Regions from separate parts of the Bacillus altaicus genome, predicted to be linked through region 2. Evidence: a T-box and tRNA genes for the amino acid it is inferred to sense, from the RefSeq annotation. Region 2 holds a T-box; the other holds one or more tRNA genes.
What was found. The T-box of region 2 lies ahead of leuS (leucine--tRNA ligase). A T-box ahead of a tRNA ligase gene usually reads a tRNA of that ligase, here a tRNA-Leu.

Region 1 (10,188 bases), 950 kb from region 2:
ATAAAAAAGAAAATCCAGCAGAGAAGGCTATGGAATTTGTTAATGCAGAAAAAGAAGTGGCGTCTGCAGAAGATGCGTTGCAAGGTGCGCAAGATATTATTGCGGAACTTGTTTCGGATAATGCGGCATATCGTAGTTGGATTCGCAATACTACTTTCCGACAAGGGATTATGTCTTCATCTGTAAAAGATAAAGAAAAAGATGAAAAGAATATATATGAAATGTATTATGGCTATGAAGAACCGTTGCAAAAAGTAGTGCCACATCGTGTACTAGCTATGAATCGTGGTGAAAAGGAGGACGTATTAAGAGTTTCTGTTATCACGCCAATTGAAGAAATCCTTCAGTTTTTACATAAAAAAATGATTCTTGATGAAGCTTCTAAAAGTGCACATTATGTACAATTAGCGACGGAAGATGGATATAAGCGATTAATTCAACCTTCAATAGAAAGAGAAATTCGTAAAGAATTAATGGAAACGGCCGAAGAACAAGCGATTCATATTTTCTCTGAGAATTTACGTAATTTATTATTACAACCTCCGATGAAAGGGAAAGTTGTGTTAGCGGTAGATCCAGCATATAGAACCGGTTGTAAATTAGCTGTAGTAGATGATACAGGAAAAGTTCTTCACATAGATGTTATTTATCCGCATCCGCCTGTTCGTAAATATGAGGATGCAAAAACGAAAATCCTTTCAATTATAGATAAATATGAAGTTGAAATGATAGCGATTGGAAATGGTACAGCTTCGAGGGAAACGGAAGAATTTATAGTAGATGTATTACAAAATGTAGAACGAGATGTATTTTACATTATTGTAAATGAAGCGGGTGCTAGTGTGTACTCAGCATCTGATGTAGCTCGCGAGGAGTTTCCGAATTTACAGGTTGAAGAAAGAAGTGCTGTTTCAATTGGGAGACGTCTGCAAGATCCACTTGCAGAGCTTGTGAAAATTGACCCTAAATCTGTTGGGGTGGGACAATATCAACATGATGTATCTCAAAAGAGATTAAATGAATCATTAACATTTGTAGTAGAGACAGCAGTTAACCGAGTTGGTGTTAATGTAAATACAGCTTCAGTTGCATTGTTGCAATATGTTTCGGGGTTATCAAAAACAGTTGCGAAAAATATTGTAGCTAAGCGTGAGGAAGATGGGAAATTCGCGAAGCGAACGGAGTTAAAGAAAATCCCGCGTTTAGGTGCAAAAACATATGAACAATGTATCGGGTTTTTACGTATATTAGAAGGAGCGAATCCATTAGATCGCACAGGGATTCATCCAGAGCAATATAAAAATGTTGAATTACTATTAAAGAGCTTAGGGTTATCGAAGAGTGATGTGGGGAAACCAAATTTGCAAAAGAGTTTAGAAGGAGTAGATATTTCTAAATTATCTCAAGAGACGGAGATTGGTGAGCCGACACTAGTTGATATTATGGATGCTTTAATTAGCCCGGAACGAGATATGAGGGATGAGTTGCCAAAGCCACTTTTGAAAAAGGGGATTTTAAAATTAGAAGATTTAAAGCGTGGTATGGAATTAGAGGGAACGATCCGCAATGTTGTTGATTTCGGTGCCTTTGTTGATATTGGTGTGAAGCAAGATGGTTTAGTACATATTTCTAAACTAAGCAAACAATTTGTAAAGCATCCATTAGATATTGTATCCGTGGGACAAATTGTAAAGGTATGGGTAGATGATATTGATACGAAAAAAGGTCGTGTTGCATTATCAATGTTACCGATTGAATAGTAAGAAAAGAGAGCAGATGAAACTGCTCTTTTTTTATGAACTGGAAAGTTTAATTGATTATGAGCTTTGATGTATTTTACTATAATAAAACCAGCATTCATTTAGTAACTTGATTTGATACCGGTTTTTCTCAAAATATGCACGTTGCATTTGTTTCTTTAGCCACGTGGGCATAGGAATCCCTCCTTGTTTAATCCTGCTCTCAAAAAAGTAGCTCCTTTTAGTTAAGGTAACTTTGATGAGAGGTTGGTGAGTGGATTTCTAGCAATGCTGCATTTTTAGAAATCACGCTTCTTGAATGAGGATGGGTATATGTACTATTTACTATATGTATAAGAAGAGAGAAAAGTGTGAAAATATTTTTTAGTTTAGGAGGAATGAGAATGGATGAGCAAGAAATTCAGCGGTTAGTGGAAGAGGTATCGTTACAATGCTTTGGAATGCCGTTTTTACATAAAGCAATGTTTAATAGTAGGTTACGTACAACTGGTGGGCGCTATCTATTGAAGAATCATAATATAGAATTGAATTATCGATATTACGAAATATATGGTAAAGGAGAGTTAGTCGGGATTGTTAAACATGAACTTTGTCATTATCACTTACATATCACAGGAAAGGGGTATAAGCACCGAGATAGAGATTTTCGTGAGTTATTAAAGAAAGTAGGTGCACCACGTTTTTGCAAACGAATGATTAGTGAGGAGGAAACGAAAGTTTCTATGTATGAATGTATGGGGTGTTCATTTCAATATGTAAGAAGACGTCAAATAAATACACAAAGATATGTATGTGGAAAGTGTAAAGGACAACTAAAACTGGTAGTGAAAACATCTTGACAGTGAAAACGCAATCCAGTATATTATAAACATGTCACGTTTGCGCAAGACGTTGTGAAAAAACTTCTTGACTTACGATGAGAATTTTTATAAGATACAAATTGTCTTCATTATTCCGCAGTAGCTCAGTGGTAGAGCTATCGGCTGTTAACCGATCGGTCGTAGGTTCGAGTCCTACCTGCGGAGCCATACAGAGAAGTACCCAAGTGGCTCAAGGGGCTCCCCTGCTAAGGGAGTAGATCGCTAACGCGGTGCGAGGGTTCGAATCCCTTCTTCTCTGCCATACATATTGGCCCGTTGGTCAAGTGGTTAAGACACCGCCCTTTCACGGCGGTAACACGGGTTCGAATCCCGTACGGGTCACCACTTCGGAGGATTAGCTCAGCTGGGAGAGCACCTGCCTTACAAGCAGGGGGTCGGCGGTTCGATCCCGTCATCCTCCACCATATAAATTATATGAATAATATTGTCGCGGGGTGGAGCAGTACGGTAGCTCGTCGGGCTCATAACCCGAAGGTCGCAGGTTCAAATCCTGTCCCCGCAACCAAACATTCTCGTAATGTGGTTGCTAACACTTATCATATAATTATATAAATAATATTATCGCGGGGTGGAGCAGTACGGTAGCTCGTCGGGCTCATAACCCGAAGGTCGCAGGTTCAAATCCTGTCCCCGCAACCAAATGGTCCCGTGGTGTAGTGGTTAACATGCCTGCCTGTCACGCAGGAGATCGCCGGTTCGACCCCGGTCGGGACCGCCATTTTAACTTCTGCTATATGGCAGTTGTTTTTTATTGGACATTATGGTACAATAACATTTGTCTTTGAAAAGAAGATAACTATTTCGATGGGCTATAGCCAAGCGGTAAGGCAACGGACTTTGACTCCGTCATGCGCTGGTTCGAATCCAGCTAGCCCAGCCATTTACGAGCCATTAGCTCAGTTGGTAGAGCATCTGACTTTTAATCAGAGGGTCGAAGGTTCGAATCCTTCATGGCTCACTTTTGTTTTTTCCGCGCGGTCGTGGCGGAACGGCAGACGCGCTAGGTTGAGGGCCTAGTGGGGGAAACCCCGTGGAGGTTCAAGTCCTCTCGGCCGCATCAAAAAATCTTTTAAAAAAGTACTTGCATTTGAAAATGTAGTATGATAAGATAATTGAGTCGCCAAAATACAACGACGAAAAAACATCATGAATAAGCGCCCGTAGCTCAATTGGATAGAGCGTTTGACTACGGATCAAGAGGTTAGGGGTTCGACTCCTCTCGGGCGCGCCATAACGGGAAGTGGCTCAGCTTGGTAGAGCACCTGGTTTGGGACCAGGGGGTCGCAGGTTCAAATCCTGTCTTCCCGACCACGCGGGTGTAGTTTAGTGGTAAAACAAGAGCCTTCCAAGCTCTGGTCGAGAGTTCGATTCTCTTCACCCGCTTTTAGTTCTTTGAAAACTGAACGAAACAAACAACGTGAACGTCAATTTTTATTTTTAGATGCTAGACAAACTAACTTTATTGGAGAGTTTGATCCTGGCTCAGGATGAACGCTGGCGGCGTGCCTAATACATGCAAGTCGAGCGAATGGATTAAGAGCTTGCTCTTATGAAGTTAGCGGCGGACGGGTGAGTAACACGTGGGTAACCTACCCATAAGACTGGGATAACTCCGGGAAACCGGGGCTAATACCGGATAATATTTTGAACTGCATAGTTCGAAATTGAAAGGCGGCTTCGGCTGTCACTTATGGATGGACCCGCGTCGCATTAGCTAGTTGGTGAGGTAACGGCTCACCAAGGCAACGATGCGTAGCCGACCTGAGAGGGTCGATCGGCCACACTGGGACTGAGACACGGCCCAGACTCCTACGGGAGGCAGCAGTAGGGAATCTTCCGCAATGGACGAAAGTCTGACGGAGCAACGCCGCGTGAGTGATGAAGGCTTTCGGGTCGTAAAACTCTGTTGTTAGGGAAGAACAAGTGCTAGTTGAATAAGCTGGCACCTTGACGGTACCTAACCAGAAAGCCACGGCTAACTACGTGCCAGCAGCCGCGGTAATACGTAGGTGGCAAGCGTTATCCGGAATTATTGGGCGTAAAGCGCGCGCAGGTGGTTTCTTAAGTCTGATGTGAAAGCCCACGGCTCAACCGTGGAGGGTCATTGGAAACTGGGAGACTTGAGTGCAGAAGAGGAAAGTGGAATTCCATGTGTAGCGGTGAAATGCGTAGAGATATGGAGGAACACCAGTGGCGAAGGCGACTTTCTGGTCTGTAACTGACACTGAGGCGCGAAAGCGTGGGGAGCAAACAGGATTAGATACCCTGGTAGTCCACGCCGTAAACGATGAGTGCTAAGTGTTAGAGGGTTTCCGCCCTTTAGTGCTGAAGTTAACGCATTAAGCACTCCGCCTGGGGAGTACGGCCGCAAGGCTGAAACTCAAAGGAATTGACGGGGCCCGCACAAGCGGTGGAGCATGTGGTTTAATTCGAAGCAACGCGAAGAACCTTACCAGGTCTTGACATCCTCTGAAAACTCTAGAGATAGAGCTTCTCCTTCGGGAGCAGAGTGACAGGTGGTGCATGGTTGTCGTCAGCTCGTGTCGTGAGATGTTGGGTTAAGTCCCGCAACGAGCGCAACCCTTGATCTTCAGTTGCCATCATTAAGTTGGGCACTCTAAGGTGACTGCCGGTGACAAACCGGAGGAAGGTGGGGATGACGTCAAATCATCATGCCCCTTATGACCTGGGCTACACACGTGCTACAATGGACGGTACAAAGAGCTGCAAGACCGCGAGGTGGAGCTAATCTCATAAAACCGTTCTCAGTTCGGATTGTAGGCTGCAACTCGCCTACATGAAGCTGGAATCGCTAGTAATCGCGGATCAGCATGCCGCGGTGAATACGTTCCCGGGCCTTGTACACACCGCCCGTCACACCACGAGAGTTTGTAACACCCGAAGTCGGTGGGGTAACCTTTATGGAGCCAGCCGCCTAAGGTGGGACAGATGATTGGGGTGAAGTCGTAACAAGGTAGCCGTATCGGAAGGTGCGGCTGGATCACCTCCTTTCTATGGAGAATTGATGAACGCAGTTCATCAATAAACGTTGACTTGCTTTGTTTCGTTCAGTTTTGAGAGAACTATCTCTCAAGTTTAAATGTATGTTCTTTGAAAACTAGATAACAGTGTAGCTCATATTTTTTTTAATTTTAGTTTGGTTAAGTTAGAAAGGGCGCACGGTGGATGCCTTGACACTAGGAGTCGATGAAGGACGGGACTAACGCCGATATGCTTCGGGGAGCTGTAAGTAAGCTTTGATCCGAAGATTTCCGAATGGGGAAACCCACTATACGTAATGGTATGGTATCCTTACCTGAATACATAGGGTATGGAAGACAGACCCAGGGAACTGAAACATCTAAGTACCTGGAGGAAGAGAAAGCAAATGCGATTTCCTGAGTAGCGGCGAGCGAAACGGAATCTAGCCCAAACCAAGAGGCTTGCCTCTTGGGGTTGTAGGACATTCTATACGGAGTTACAAAGGAACGAGGTAGACGAAGCGACCTGGAAAGGTCCGTCACAGAGGGTAACAACCCCGTAGTCGAAACTTCGTTCTCTCTTGAATGTATCCTGAGTACGGCGGAACACGTGAAATTCCGTCGGAATCTGGGAGGACCATCTCCCAAGGCTAAATACTCCCTAGTGATCGATAGTGAACCAGTACCGTGAGGGAAAGGTGAAAAGCACCCCGGAAGGGGAGTGAAAGAGATCCTGAAACCGTGTGCCTACAAATAGTCAGAGCCCGTTAATGGGTGATGGCGTGCCTTTTGTAGAATGAACCGGCGAGTTACGATCCTGTGCGAGGTTAAGCTGAAGAGGCGGAGCCGCAGCGAAAGCGAGTCTGAATAGGGCGTTTAGTACGTGGTCGTAGACCCGAAACCAGGTGATCTACCCATGTCCAGGGTGAAGTTCAGGTAACACTGAATGGAGGCCCGAACCCACGCACGTTGAAAAGTGCGGGGATGAGGTGTGGGTAGCGGAGAAATTCCAATCGAACCTGGAGATAGCTGGTTCTCCCGAAATAGCTTTAGGGCTAGCCTTAAGTGTAAGAGTCTTGGAGGTAGAGCACTGATTGAACTAGGGGTCCTCATCGGATTACCGAATTCAGTCAAACTCCGAATGCCAATGACTTATCCTTAGGAGTCAGACTGCGAGTGATAAGATCCGTAGTCAAGAGGGAAACAGCCCAGATCGCCAGCTAAGGTCCCAAAGTGTGTATTAAGTGGAAAAGGATGTGGAGTTGCTTAGACAACTAGGATGTTGGCTCAGAAGCAGCCACCATTTAAAGAGTGCGTAATAGCTCACTAGTCGAGTGACTCTGCGCCGAAAATGTACCGGGGCTAAATACACCACCGAAGCTGCGAATTGATACCAATGGTATCAGTGGTAGGGGAGCGTTCTAAGTGCAGTGAAGTCAGACCGGAAGGACTGGTGGAGCGCTTAGAAGTGAGAATGCCGGTATGAGTAGCGAAAGACGGGTGAGAATCCCGTCCACCGAATGCCTAAGGTTTCCTGAGGAAGGCTCGTCCGCTCAGGGTTAGTCAGGACCTAAGCCGAGGCCGACAGGCGTAGGCGATGGACAACAGGTTGATATTCCTGTACCACCTCTTTATCGTTTGAGCAATGGAGGGACGCAGAAGGATAGAAGAAGCGTGCGATTGGTTGTGCACGTCCAAGCAGTTAGGCTGATAAGTAGGCAAATCCGCTTATCGTGAAGGCTGAGCTGTGATGGGGAAGCTCCTTATGGAGCGAAGTCTTTGATTCCCCGCTGCCAAGAAAAGCTTCTAGCGAGATAAAAGGTGCCTGTACCGCAAACCGACACAGGTAGGCGAGGAGAGAATCCTAAGGTGTGCGAGAGAACTCTGGTTAAGGAACTCGGCAAAATGACCCCGTAACTTCGGGAGAAGGGGTGCTTTCTTAACGGAAAGCCGCAGTGAATAGGCCCAAGCGACTGTTTAGCAAAAACACAGGTCTCTGCGAAGCCGTAAGGCGAAGTATAGGGGCTGACACCTGCCCGGTGCTGGAAGGTTAAGGAGAGGGGTTAGCGTAAGCGAAGCTCTGAACTGAAGCCCCAGTAAACGGCGGCCGTAACTATAACGGTCCTAAGGTAGCGAAATTCCTTGTCGGGTAAGTTCTGACCCGCACGAAAGGTGTAACGATTTGGGCACTGTCTCAACCAGAGACTCGGTGAAATTATAGTACCTGTGAAGATGCAGGTTACCCGCGACAGGACGGAAGGACCCCGTGGAGCTTTACTGTAGCCTGATATTGAATTTTGGTACAGTTTGTACAGGATAGGCGGGAGCCATTGAAACCGGAGCGCTAGCTTCGGTGGAGGCGCTGGTGGGATACCGCCCTGACTGTATTGAAATTCTAACCTACGGGTCTTATCGACCCGGGAGACAGTGTCAGGTGGGCAGTTTGACTGGGGCGGTCGCCTCCTAAAGTGTAACGGAGGCGCCCAAAGGTTCCCTCAGAATGGTTGGAAATCATTCGTAGAGTGCAAAGGCATAAGGGAGCTTGACTGCGAGACCTACAAGTCGAGCAGGGACGAAAGTCGGGCTTAGTGATCCGGTGGTTCCGCATGGAAGGGCCATCGCTCAACGGATAAAAGCTACCCCGGGGATAACAGGCTTATCTCCCCCAAGAGTCCACATCGACGGGGAGGTTTGGCACCTCGATGTCGGCTCATCGCATCCTGGGGCTGTAGTCGGTCCCAAGGGTTGGGCTGTTCGCCCATTAAAGCGGTACGCGAGCTGGGTTCAGAACGTCGTGAGACAGTTCGGTCCCTATCCGTCGTGGGCGCAGGAAATTTGAGAGGAGCTGTCCTTAGTACGAGAGGACCGGGATGGACGCACCGCTGGTGTACCAGTTGTTCTGCCAAGGGCATAGCTGGGTAGCTATGTGCGGAAGGGATAAGTGCTGAAAGCATCTAAGCATGAAGCCCCCCTCAAGATGAGATTTCCCATAGCGTAAGCTAGTAAGATCCCTGAAAGATGATCAGGTTGATAGGTTCGAGGTGGAAGCATGGTGACATGTGGAGCTGACGAATACTAATAGATCGAGGACTTAACCATATAATATGAAGCAAATGTTATCTAGTTTTGAAGGAATATACCTTCAATAGTTTGGTGATGATGGCAGAGAGGTCACACCCGTTCCCATACCGAACACGGAAGTTAAGCTCTCTAGCGCCGATGGTAGTTGGGACCTTGTCCCTGTGAGAGTAGGACGTCGCCAAGCTATTTATATCATCGCGGGGTGGAGCAGTACGGTAGCTCGTCGGGCTCATAACCCGAAGGTCGCAGGTTCAAATCCTGTCCCCGCAACCAAATGGTCCCGTGGTGTAGTGGTTAACATGCCTGCCTGTCACGCAGGAGATCGCCGGTTCGACCCCGGTCGGGACCGCCATTTTATATAAAGAAAAGAACGAAACAAGTTGTTTCGTATTTTTTTATTTGTTTTAACAAAAAACTAATAAAGACAGTCAAACTATCCTTAGGAAAACTCCTAAGGACTTTTTTATATATTTAAAACCTGTATAATAAAGAGCAGAGAACATTGTGAGTAAAGTAGGTGAAGTCTGTGAGTAAATATGAAATAACAACAAAATCTTCCGAAGAAACCCAGCGATTATCAGAAAAATTAGGGGGACTTGTAAAGAAACAAGATGTAATTATTTTAGAAGGTGATCTTGGAGCTGGCAAGACGACTTTTACAAAAGGACTAGCAAAAGGTCTTGGAGTGAAAAGAGTCGTAAATAGTCCTACCTTCAATATTATTAAAGAATATAAAGGAAGATTACCGCTATATCATATGGATGTGTATCGTTTAGCGGAAAGTGAAGAAGATTTAGGATTTGATGAGTATTTCTATGGTGAAGGGATTACAGTAGTAGAATGGGCTCATTTAATAGAAGCATATTTACCGAATGAGAAGTTGCAAATTAGTTTATTCCATGCTGGAGATGATACAAGAAAAATTGTACTCGAGCCAATTGGAGATCGCTATATTAGATTATGTGAGGAGCTATTACAAGATGAAAGTACTAGCAATTGATACTTCAAATTACGTAATGGGTGTATCCCTTATTGAGGAAGGGAACGTGATTGGGGAAATCATTACAAATTTAACAAAAAACCATTCTGTACGTCTTATGCCAGCTGTAGAGAAACTGTTAAAAGAATGCGGTGTAAAACCGAAAGAATTGACTAAAATTGTTGTAGCAGCTGGACCAGGATCATATACAGGTGTTCGTATAGGTGTGACAGCTGCAAAAACATTAGCTTGGTCACTTCAAATACCAATTGTAGGTGTATCAAGTTTAGAAGTGCTGGCTGCAAATGGTACTAATTTTAATGGACTAATTTGTCCTTTATTTGATGGCCGACGTGGTCAGATTTACACGGGGTTATATACATATGAAGGAGAGCGTATAACTTCAATAGAAGAAGACCGAATTATTCTTATTGTTGACTGGTTGCAAATGTTAAAAGATAAAGAACAGCCTGTTTTATTTATTGGTAACGATGTTAAATTGCATA
Region 2 (10,188 bases):
AATTGTAGCGAAAGTAATCGTTGATTTAAGAAGATCTGGTAATAAAGAGACAGAGCTAATTTTAGGAATCATTATGTTTGATGACATCTTTTTAGCTGTATATTTATCAGTCGTTTCAGGTTTAGTACTCGGCGGTGCAACGTCATTTGTAGGTGCCCTTACATCTGTTTTAATAGCAGTAGGATATATGTTACTATTCTTTGTGGTCGCTAGAAAAGCTACGTCGTTCCTAAATAAAGTATTAGATATTTCGTCAAACGAAATTTTTATTATCGTAATATTCGCTATTTTATTCTTTGTAGCAGGATTCTCGGAAACGATTCATGTTGCTGAGGCGATTGGAGCATTATTATTAGGACTCGTCTTTTCAGAAACAGAGCATAGTGATCGAATCGAGCATCTCGTCGTCCCGTTTCGTGATTTCTTTGGAGCTATATTTTTCTTCAGCTTCGGTTTAAGTATAGATCCGTTTTCGCTTGGAGGAGCAGTATGGTTGGCATTAGGAGCAGTTTTCATTACTCTTATCGGTAATTTTACAGCTGGAATGATTGCAGGGCGTAAAGCCGGGTTATCGCATAAGGCTTCTACGAATATCGGTTTAACACTTATATCACGCGGGGAATTCTCCATTATTGTCGCGAATCTCGGGATAGCGGGTGGCTTAATGGAAACGATTAAACCATTCTCAGCCTTATATGTTTTAATATTGGCGTCGTTAGGGCCATTATTAACGAAGGAGTCTGGGAGAATATACTCTCTACTAGACAAAATATTTAAATGGAGTGCTAAAGAAAGTGCAAAACGTAAAAAGGAAGTTGGATAACCTTTCGCGAGGGAACGATTCCATTATTTATAGATTAATATCTTACAAAGACGATTAGAATACATTCTAATCGTCTTTGTGCTATTATCTGAATTTCATCAACTATTAATCAGTTGCCTTCCTATTTAAAAACGACTACAATTTTACTGTTATATATATGAACGAAAAAAAGAGAATAGGAGGGGAGACTATGCCAAGGAAAGTATGGCTATTAGTAGCTGGGATGATTATTAATGTCACGGGTGCTTCTTTTTTATGGCCTTTTAATACAATTTACTTACATGATAGTTTAGGGAAATCTTTATCAGTAGCCGGAATGGTATTAATGATCAACTCGCTTACTGGTGTAATCGGAAACTTGCTCGGCGGTGTTTTATTTGATAAATGGGGCGGTTATAAATCAATTTTAGTAGGGATTGTCATTACACTTGTATCGATTTTAGGTCTTGTATTTTTCCATGGTTGGCCGTTATATGTTGTGTGGCTAGCATTAATCGGATTCGGTTCTGGAATGGTGTTTCCATCGATGTATGCGATGGTTGGTACGGTTTGGCCAGAAGGCGGGAGACGAGCGTTCAATGCAATGTATGTTGGACAAAATGTTGGGATTGCGATTGGAACAGCGTGCGGTGGTTTAGTTGCGTCTTATCGTTTTGATTATATTTTCTTAGCGAACTTTATTTTATATTTTATTTTCTTCTTAATCGCCTTTATTGGATTTCGTGGTATGGAAGCAAAAAAAGAGCAAGAGGTACAAAAAGAAGCCGAAGCGAAAAAAGGGTGGTCACTTACACCTGGATTTAAAGCACTTCTTATCGTATGTGTAGCATATGCTTTATGCTGGGTTACATACGTACAGTGGCAAGGGGCAATTGCGACGTATATGCAACAGTTAAATATTAGCCTTCGTCACTACAGTTTATTATGGACGATAAACGGGGCGATGATTGTTTGTGCACAGCCGCTTGTTAGTATGCTGATTCGCTGGATGAAGCGTTCTTTAAAACAACAAATTATGATTGGAATTATCATTTTTGCGGCGTCGTTTATTGTTTTAAGTCAAGCGCAGCAATTTACGATGTTTCTCGTTGCGATGGTGACATTAACAATTGGTGAATTATTCGTATGGCCGGCAATTCCGACCATTGCAAATATACTTGCGCCGAAAGATAAGTTAGGATTTTATCAAGGCGTTGTAAATAGCGCAGCGACTGTAGGGAAAATGTTCGGACCGGTCGTTGGCGGAGCGATTGTTGACTTATACAATATGGAAGTATTGTTTATTGCGATCATGGTAATGCTTGTAGTAGCGCTTATAGCAACGAGTATTTATGATAGACGAGTAAAAGTAGAAGAAACAGTTGAAGAAAAAATTGCAGTTTAGTTTGACGGAACATGCAACATGTTTTAGAATATATTTAAATAAATAGTAATAAAATATCCTTTGGAACAAGGGAGTTAGCTCGGCTGTCCTAAGACGAATTCGTTAGTTAGCAAGAGTAACGATTAACCGAGAAGCCTCCGCTTCAAGTAAGCTCTTAAGAGATACTAAGTGGTGGGTAGTTCACATTAACTCATATTTGTAATAACAGTGAGAAGGAGTAGTAGTAATAGAAGCTGGTTTAGAGAGTTGACGGTCGGTGCAAGTCAATCCACGTTTCGTTATGAACTCGCCTTTGAGTTGCAGTTGTGAAATTATTAGTAGCAATTGCCGTTAATCCACGTTACGGATCTAAGCGAATGTATTTATTACATTAATTTAGGGTGGTACCGCGGGAATCTATAACCTCTCGTCCCTTTCTAGGGATGAGAGGTTTTTTGTATTTTGGGCGGTGAAAATAAATGGAATTTCAAGGAGGGTATCTCATGAGCTTTAATCATCAAAAAATTGAGAAGAAGTGGCAAGGTCATTGGGAAGAGAATAAAACATTCCGTACGCCAGATGAGACGGAAAAACCAAAATTTTATGCACTAGATATGTTCCCATATCCATCAGGTGCAGGCTTACACGTAGGGCATCCAGAAGGATATACAGCGACAGATATTTTATCTCGTATGAAGCGTATGCAAGGGTATAACGTTCTTCATCCAATGGGATGGGATGCATTCGGTCTTCCAGCAGAGCAATATGCACTTGATACTGGAAACAGCCCGGCAGAATTTACAGAGCTTAATATTAATACATTTCGTAATCAAATTAAGGCATTAGGTTTCTCTTACGATTGGGATCGTGAAGTAAATACAACAGATCCAACTTACTACAAGTGGACACAATGGATCTTCCTAAAACTATTTGAAAAAGGTTTAGCTTACGTTGATGAAGTACCTGTAAACTGGTGCCCAGCACTTGGTACAGTACTTGCGAATGAAGAAATAATTGACGGGAAGAGTGAGCGTGGTGGACATCCAGTTGAGCGTCGTCCGATGAGACAGTGGATGTTAAAAATTACAGCTTACGGAGATCGTCTATTAGAAGATCTAGATGATCTTGATTGGCCAGAAAGCTTAAAAGATATGCAGCGTAACTGGATCGGTCGTTCTGAAGGTGCAGAAGTACATTTCAACATCGATGGTACAGATGAGAAGTTCACAGTTTTCACAACGCGTCCTGATACACTATTTGGTGCAAGCTACTGTGTACTTGCTCCAGAACATGCACTTGTTGCTGACATTACAACAACAGAAAAAAAAGAAGCGGTAGAAGCTTATATTGATTCTGTAAAAATGAAGAGTGACCTAGAGCGTACAGAACTTGCGAAAGAGAAAACAGGTGTATTCACTGGTGCTTACGCAGTTAACCCAGTAAATGGTGAGAAATTACCAATCTGGATCGCTGACTATGTTCTTGCAACTTACGGAACAGGTGCTGTAATGGCAGTTCCAGCTCACGATGAGCGTGACTATGAATTCGCATCAACGTTCAATCTTCCAATGAAGGAAGTTGTAAAAGGCGGAGACATTTCAAAAGAAGCATATACAGGTGATGGTGCGCACGTAAACTCAGCATTCCTTGATGGTTTAAATAAAGAAGAAGCAATCGTAAAAATGATTGAGTGGCTTGAAGTAACAAGCGCAGGAAATCAAAAAGTAACGTACCGTCTACGTGACTGGTTATTTAGCCGCCAACGTTACTGGGGTGAGCCAATTCCAGTAATCCATTGGGAAGATGGTACAATGACAGCTGTGAAAGAAGAAGAATTACCATTAGTTCTTCCGAAAACAGAGAACATTCGTCCTTCAGGTACAGGTGAATCACCACTTGCAAACATTGAAGAGTGGGTAAATGTTGTTGATCCTGAAACTGGTAAAAAAGGTCGTCGTGAAACAAACACAATGCCACAATGGGCTGGTAGCTGCTGGTACTACTTACGCTACATCGATCCAAACAACAGCGAAGCACTTGTAGATCCTGAAAAAGTAAAACAATGGCTTCCAGTTGATATTTATATCGGCGGAGCAGAGCACGCTGTACTTCACTTATTATATGCTCGTTTCTGGCATAAAGTATTATATGATATCGGTGTAGTTCCAACGAAAGAACCGTTCCAACAATTATTCAACCAAGGTATGATCTTAGGTGAAAACAACGAGAAAATGAGTAAATCAAAAGGTAACGTTGTAAACCCGGATGATATTGTAGCAAGCCATGGTGCAGATACACTTCGTCTATACGAAATGTTCATGGGACCATTAGATGCTTCAATCGCTTGGTCTGAAAATGGTCTTGACGGAGCTCGTCGTTTCCTAGACCGTGTATGGCGCCTATTCATTCAAGATAACGGTGAATTAAGTGAGAAAATTACTGATGCACCAAACAAAGAGCTTGAAAAAGCTTACCACCAAACAGTGAAGAAAGTAACAGAAGACTATACAGAGCTTCGCTTCAACACAGCGATTTCTCAAATGATGGTATTCATCAACGATGCATACAAAGCTGAAACACTTCCGAAAGAATATGTAGAAGGTTTCGTAAAAATGATTGCACCAGTTGCACCTCACATCGGGGAAGAACTTTGGAGCAAGCTTGGATACAATGAAACAATCACATATGCAAGCTGGCCAACATTTGATGAGTCTAAACTTGTAGAAGATGAAGTTGAAATCGTTGTTCAAATTATGGGCAAAGTTCGCGCAAAATTAACAATGAGTAAAGACGCATCAAAAGAAGAAATGGAACAACTTGCACTTGAAGCAATTAAAGAACAAATCGAAGGAAAAGCAGTTCGTAAAGTAATTGTCGTTCCTGGAAAACTTGTTAACGTTGTTGCAAACTAATTAATTATTAATAAAAGCTCAGAGCGTTTATGCTCTGAGCTTTTTTATGTGAAAAATAATCTCTGGATCACCTTCATCTAAGTTTTCGATTATTCCACTACGCATAAATCCATTCGCTTTAAAAACTTTTTGCATATTTGTATTCGATTCGTTCGCTGAAGAAAATATTTTTTGAGTAGGAGAATTATTTAACATATATGAGATTAATGAGCTTGCATGACCTTGTCTTCTTTTCGTTGGCGAAACAATTATTAATGAGAGGAAAGTACAACCAAAGAAATTTGTATCGTATGTTAGAAAACCGGAAATAGAATTGTCCTCTTTTGCAATTATGCATTTTCCTTCATCAATAGCGTGTTTAATATAATTTCGTCTACTATCGTCTCCGATCACATCGATATCTATATGTACGATTGAATCTAAATCGTCGATTGAAGCCTTTGCTACGTTCTCCAATGGAAATGCCTCCTTTCGAATGAAGAAAAAATAATCAGTCAATTAATCCTATCATGAATGAAGAGCGAAGAAAAAGGTGCGGAATTCCCATATAGACAAACACCTATTCTTCTATAGGAAATATGATAAAAAAGGTAGGTTAAATTGAGAAGAAGAGGTGAAAGGAATGAAAGGGATGGACAATAATGCACCACATGGCTTCTTCGGAGGTGGATCGGATAGTTATGGACAAATGATGTTCATGGGAGGAGATGGGCAACACGGGTATGGTGGAATCCCAAGTTGGATGGGGGGAACACAAGGAGGATTTCCAACATCAGTAGCTGGAGCACAAACAGGAATTCCGACATTAGTAGGAGGAGCACAAGGAGGAGTGCCTGTAGGTATGCCAACTACATTTCCATCTTTCGTGGGAGGAGCACAAGGAGGAGTACCTGTAGGTATGCCAACTACATTTCCATCTTTTGTAGAAGGAGCACAAGGAGGAGTGCCTGTAGGTATGCCAACTACATTTCCATATTTCGTGGGAGGCGTACAAACAGGATTTCCTGTACCTGGCGTCGGTGTTGTAGCTGGTGGAGTTGGTGGTTTCCCACAAGGTGTTCACGGTCATCATGTGCACCATGGTCATCATCAGCACCACGGTCATCATCAGCACCACGGTCATCATCAGCACCACGGTCATCATCAGCACCACGGTCATCATCAACACCACGGTCACCATCAACAACATGGCCATCATCAGCACCACGGTCACCATCAACAACAAGTACATCACCACGGTCATCACCAAATTCATCCGCAGGCTGTTCTTTTTCAAACACAACACCATCATCAAGGGCAACACCATCATCAAGGGCAACACCATCATCAAGGGCAACACCATCATCAAGGGCAACACCATCATCAAGGACAACACCATCATCAAGGGCAACACCATCATCAAGGACAACACCATCATCAAGGGCAACACCATCACCAAGGGCAACATCACCATCAAGGGCAGCAACATCATCAAGGACAACATCACCACCAAGGGCAGCAACATCATCAAGGACAACAAAATCATCAAGGGCAACAACAAATTTGGTACGGTGGAGGAGCTGGAACTGCAGCGGGAACAGCTGGAATTACAGCTGGAGCAGCGGGTCATGCTGGACATGTGGGACATTAATGAATTACATGAAAAATTCTCTTGTGTACAAGGGGATTTTTTATTTTGAGGAAAAACATATTTGCAGTTCGAAATGCGATATTGATTCATTAGTAAAATACGAAGTTCATGACCTGTGAATGATAGTACAAAAAACTGCTAAGAATATTCTTAGCAGTTTCTCTTACATTATTTACCTGTGTTTGCCAATACCTCTTGACGTTGGCGTTCGATTTCAGCACGAAGTTGTGGTTCTGGTGCTTGCCAGCCTTCAGGTTTTAAAATTTTGCCGTCGCCTTCACGGAAGCGAGGTTTCCCATCAGGGAATAGTTTTGCCATGTTAGCGTTGTTTACAATTTCAAATCCTTTATCTGGACGTACGCCCATTTCTGCAAACGTTCCGAATGCAAAGTAAATAAGGTCAATAAGTGCATCATATTGATCTTCAACAGTGGTTGCTTCTAGAAATTCTTCTAACTCTTCTTGCATAAAGCTAGCACGAATTTTTGCACGCTCTTCTGTTAGTTTTGTTGGAGTATTTGTCACAGGATGTCCGAATTCTTCATGCATTTTTGCAACAAGTTCGTATCCTTTATCTAAACCTTTTTCGTTTGTCATGTTGTTTCATCCTTTCTCGCTTTGTGCCGAATTTCATTGTAACATAAGGTGATTATGAAATGAAAAGAACATCTTATAGAAATAAGATGTTCGCTCGTTATTCTTCTTTTTTAATTAAAATAGATAAAATAAGGTCGATGCCAAACATACCAACAAGTAACATTGGTATAACAACAAGCAAATAACGTGTGAAAGAAACATTTTTTAAGTATGTATGAGCAAATAAAAAGACGCCGAGAAATAAAATACCATTTAAAATAGGTTTTACTAATTTTTTAGACATAAGCTCCCCCGTAAATATCCCTTTTCTCTATTTAAAAATAAAAACTCCCCTCTCCGTTGTACCATGCCAGAGAGGGGAGTTCAATCATTAACTTATTCAATCACACCAGAATTTGTAATATTTACGGTGTATTTTATTTTAACAGGAACATCTTTGTACATTCGTTTCCACTCTTCTAATTTGAATGGGCGATAATGTTGCTTATATTTAGCTCCTAGCCCGAGAGGATCGACACCTAAAGATTTAAACTGTTTAATTAGTTTGTTCCCCTGTGTATCCAATTGTTTTTGGATGGCTTTTTCAATGTTGTTTGTGTTCTTTGCATTTTCTAAGTTAATTTGTTTCGATAATTCTTGAATACGAGCATCAAGCTTAACATGAATAAAAAAAGAAGGCTTACCGTTTTTTATTTTTATATCGTAAGTTGGAACAGAACGAATATTATTAATCATTACGTACGCAGAATCCGTTTTAAATTCATGTGAATCTAATCTGTGTTTCTCTAACAGTCCTTTAAATATGAACATATCTTTTTCCTCAATTTTACCGATATATTTATCCTTTTTAAAAAGACCAATTCCAATGATTTTTATTTTGTCAGCATGTTTCTTTAAAATCGGAATATAGTAGTCTTGCCCTTCTTGATAATAACGGAATGCTCCTATATGCAGGTTATCCTTTGGTAAAGGACCAGTTTCCATGTTATGTTCTAGCAATTTCTTTATATAAATTGCAACATTGGATGAAGTCGTATATTTTCCTTTTAAAAGTTCAGTGCCACTTCCCTCTAATAAAGCAACATATAAAGCGTTCCCTATATTCACATCTCGAATTAATGTGTCAAATGTAGTAGACATTCCTTTTTTTGCAATTTTTGTAGTAAATAGAGCAACTCGCATTTGTCCGCTCGCAAATGGTTGAGAAGATTCTAAAGATGTGTCTGCTTTTACTTGTTTTACCGCATTTGCCGTTCCTTCAAAAACTTGAACTTTATTTCCTTTTCGCTGAATGGGACAAACGAATGTCACTTTTACTTTATTATCCTTTGCTACATCGAAAACAGTTCCTTGAATAAGTTGTACATCATCGATAATATTTTTTTGTAAACATCCAGTTAGACTGAAGAGTGTTATACAAGAAATAAGTATTAATTTGCTTTTGCTTTTGATTTTTTCCATTTTCTTTTCACCCACACAATGATAAATAGGATTGGGATGTATACATAAATGAGCCAAAAACTAACTTTTGATGCATTACTAATAAAATTATTAATATCGTGTCTGTTTGTTAAAAGTTGTGAAACAATGAGGGTGATAAGGATAAACGTGATTAGAACCCCTCTTTGTTTTACGCGAAATATTTCGTGAGTTCCTCTCATTGCCGCCCATAAAGGAAGGATGGAACTTGTAACAATAACGAGTGCATAAGCTGAAATTGCAATATATTCTAGCCTTTCTATGAAGGGAAGTTGAATTACTTGGGTCATAGAGAGTTGAGACCAGATTGTTTTAAATAATTGTTTTTCACTAAAAAAAGTAAAGGCTAAAAGAGTACTGAATAAATATAACAGGTTTGAAAACAGTGCTCCGTATTGAGCGAATTTATGCGATTTTTTAGGTTGTTTTACAAATGGATATACCATAAGATAGACCTCAAATCCGGACATACTATATATTGAAAGGTGTGCAGCTTTTAATATATCTGAAAAAGAGTGTGTAAACATAGGAAGTAAATTATCCCAATGTGAGTACTTCAAAACGAAAAGGCTAAGAAATAAATATCCTAATGTACCGCCAATAGCGATAACGCAAATGCCAGTAATTACACGAAATCCGGAAGAAATAATGTAATAGCTAACTAAGCATAAAAAGAGTGTTAACATCCAAGTTGAAGCGGTAGGGAACATCCACACTTGAATAATTTCAACGTATGTTCGAATGACAGAAATACTGACGGTTAAAAAATACATCATAAAGATAAGACTAATACCGTTTCCTAGCCATTTTCCAAATGTTTGTCGATGTAAATCAATTAAATTCCCGTTTGTTTCTTTTAATAAGAAATACATCATCCATATAAGAATATGGATACAGATTCCTGTGATTAGAACTCCCATCCAGCTGTCGTATCCAGCGACTTTTGCTATAATTCGAGCAAACCCGAGAACGCCAGCACCAAACTGTGCACTGTGAATTAAGAAGAAAACAAAAATAGGAGATATTTGATATTTTTCTTGAACTTTACTCATCAATGCACCTCATTTCTTAATCATCAAAATCCGATCTATGTTTTGTTGAAATTCCTTTTGCTGACTTTTTCACATGCTGTGGTCTCGCTTGTACATCTCGTGTATCAATCATCGTTAATGGAAAACGAATCCATGAATCTTTCATTGATTGTTGTCTAGTTGGATAAAAAAGCGCGTACGGTTTACGTAAAGAAGTTAGTCTAAAAAGATGGGTAAATAAAAAGATAAATCCAAGAGAGATACCAAATAGACCACCTATTTCTGCAAAGGCGAGAAATGGGAAACGCAGTAAACGAACGGCGTTACCCATTTTATAAATAGGTGTAATAAAG

Region 1: it encodes a tRNA-Leu, which carries the amino acid that the T-box ahead of leuS (leucine--tRNA ligase) is inferred to sense. The anticodon was not compared.

Annotation. Positions count from the first base shown of each region.
Region 1 covers NZ_CM143394.1:51,336-61,523, reverse strand. The annotation lists gene ACE38F_RS00300 (Tex family protein) at 1-1,760, shown strand, start outside; gene cmpA (cortex morphogenetic protein CmpA) at 1,818-1,934, opposite strand; gene ACE38F_RS00290 (SprT family protein) at 2,144-2,599, shown strand; tRNA gene ACE38F_RS00285 (tRNA-Asn) at 2,714-2,788, shown strand; tRNA gene ACE38F_RS00280 (tRNA-Ser) at 2,792-2,882, shown strand; tRNA gene ACE38F_RS00275 (tRNA-Glu) at 2,891-2,965, shown strand; tRNA gene ACE38F_RS00270 (tRNA-Val) at 2,970-3,045, shown strand; tRNA gene ACE38F_RS00265 (tRNA-Met) at 3,070-3,146, shown strand; tRNA gene ACE38F_RS00260 (tRNA-Met) at 3,204-3,280, shown strand; tRNA gene ACE38F_RS00255 (tRNA-Asp) at 3,284-3,359, shown strand; tRNA gene ACE38F_RS00250 (tRNA-Gln) at 3,447-3,521, shown strand; tRNA gene ACE38F_RS00245 (tRNA-Lys) at 3,527-3,599, shown strand; tRNA gene ACE38F_RS00240 (tRNA-Leu) at 3,616-3,698, shown strand; tRNA gene ACE38F_RS00235 (tRNA-Arg) at 3,796-3,872, shown strand; tRNA gene ACE38F_RS00230 (tRNA-Pro) at 3,876-3,952, shown strand; tRNA gene ACE38F_RS00225 (tRNA-Gly) at 3,954-4,024, shown strand; rRNA gene ACE38F_RS00220 (16S ribosomal RNA) at 4,101-5,653, shown strand; rRNA gene ACE38F_RS00215 (23S ribosomal RNA) at 5,801-8,721, shown strand; rRNA gene rrf (5S ribosomal RNA) at 8,772-8,887, shown strand; tRNA gene ACE38F_RS00205 (tRNA-Met) at 8,900-8,976, shown strand; tRNA gene ACE38F_RS00200 (tRNA-Asp) at 8,980-9,055, shown strand; gene tsaE (tRNA (adenosine(37)-N6)-threonylcarbamoyltransferase complex ATPase subunit type 1 TsaE) at 9,230-9,703, shown strand; gene tsaB (tRNA (adenosine(37)-N6)-threonylcarbamoyltransferase complex dimerization subunit type 1 TsaB) at 9,684-10,188, shown strand, end outside.
Region 2 covers NZ_CM143394.1:997,899-1,008,086, forward strand. The annotation lists gene ACE38F_RS05200 (cation:proton antiporter) at 1-823, shown strand, start outside; gene ACE38F_RS05205 (MDR family MFS transporter) at 1,014-2,207, shown strand; T-box leader at 2,406-2,624, shown strand; gene leuS (leucine--tRNA ligase) at 2,690-5,098, shown strand; gene ACE38F_RS05215 (GNAT family N-acetyltransferase) at 5,126-5,554, opposite strand; gene ACE38F_RS05220 (VrrB protein) at 5,721-6,728, shown strand; gene ACE38F_RS05225 (pyrophosphohydrolase domain-containing protein) at 6,897-7,325, opposite strand; gene ACE38F_RS05230 (hypothetical protein) at 7,423-7,608, opposite strand; gene ACE38F_RS05235 (Ger(x)C family spore germination protein) at 7,701-8,786, opposite strand; gene ACE38F_RS05240 (spore germination protein) at 8,756-9,856, opposite strand; gene ACE38F_RS05245 (spore germination protein) at 9,873-10,188, opposite strand, start outside.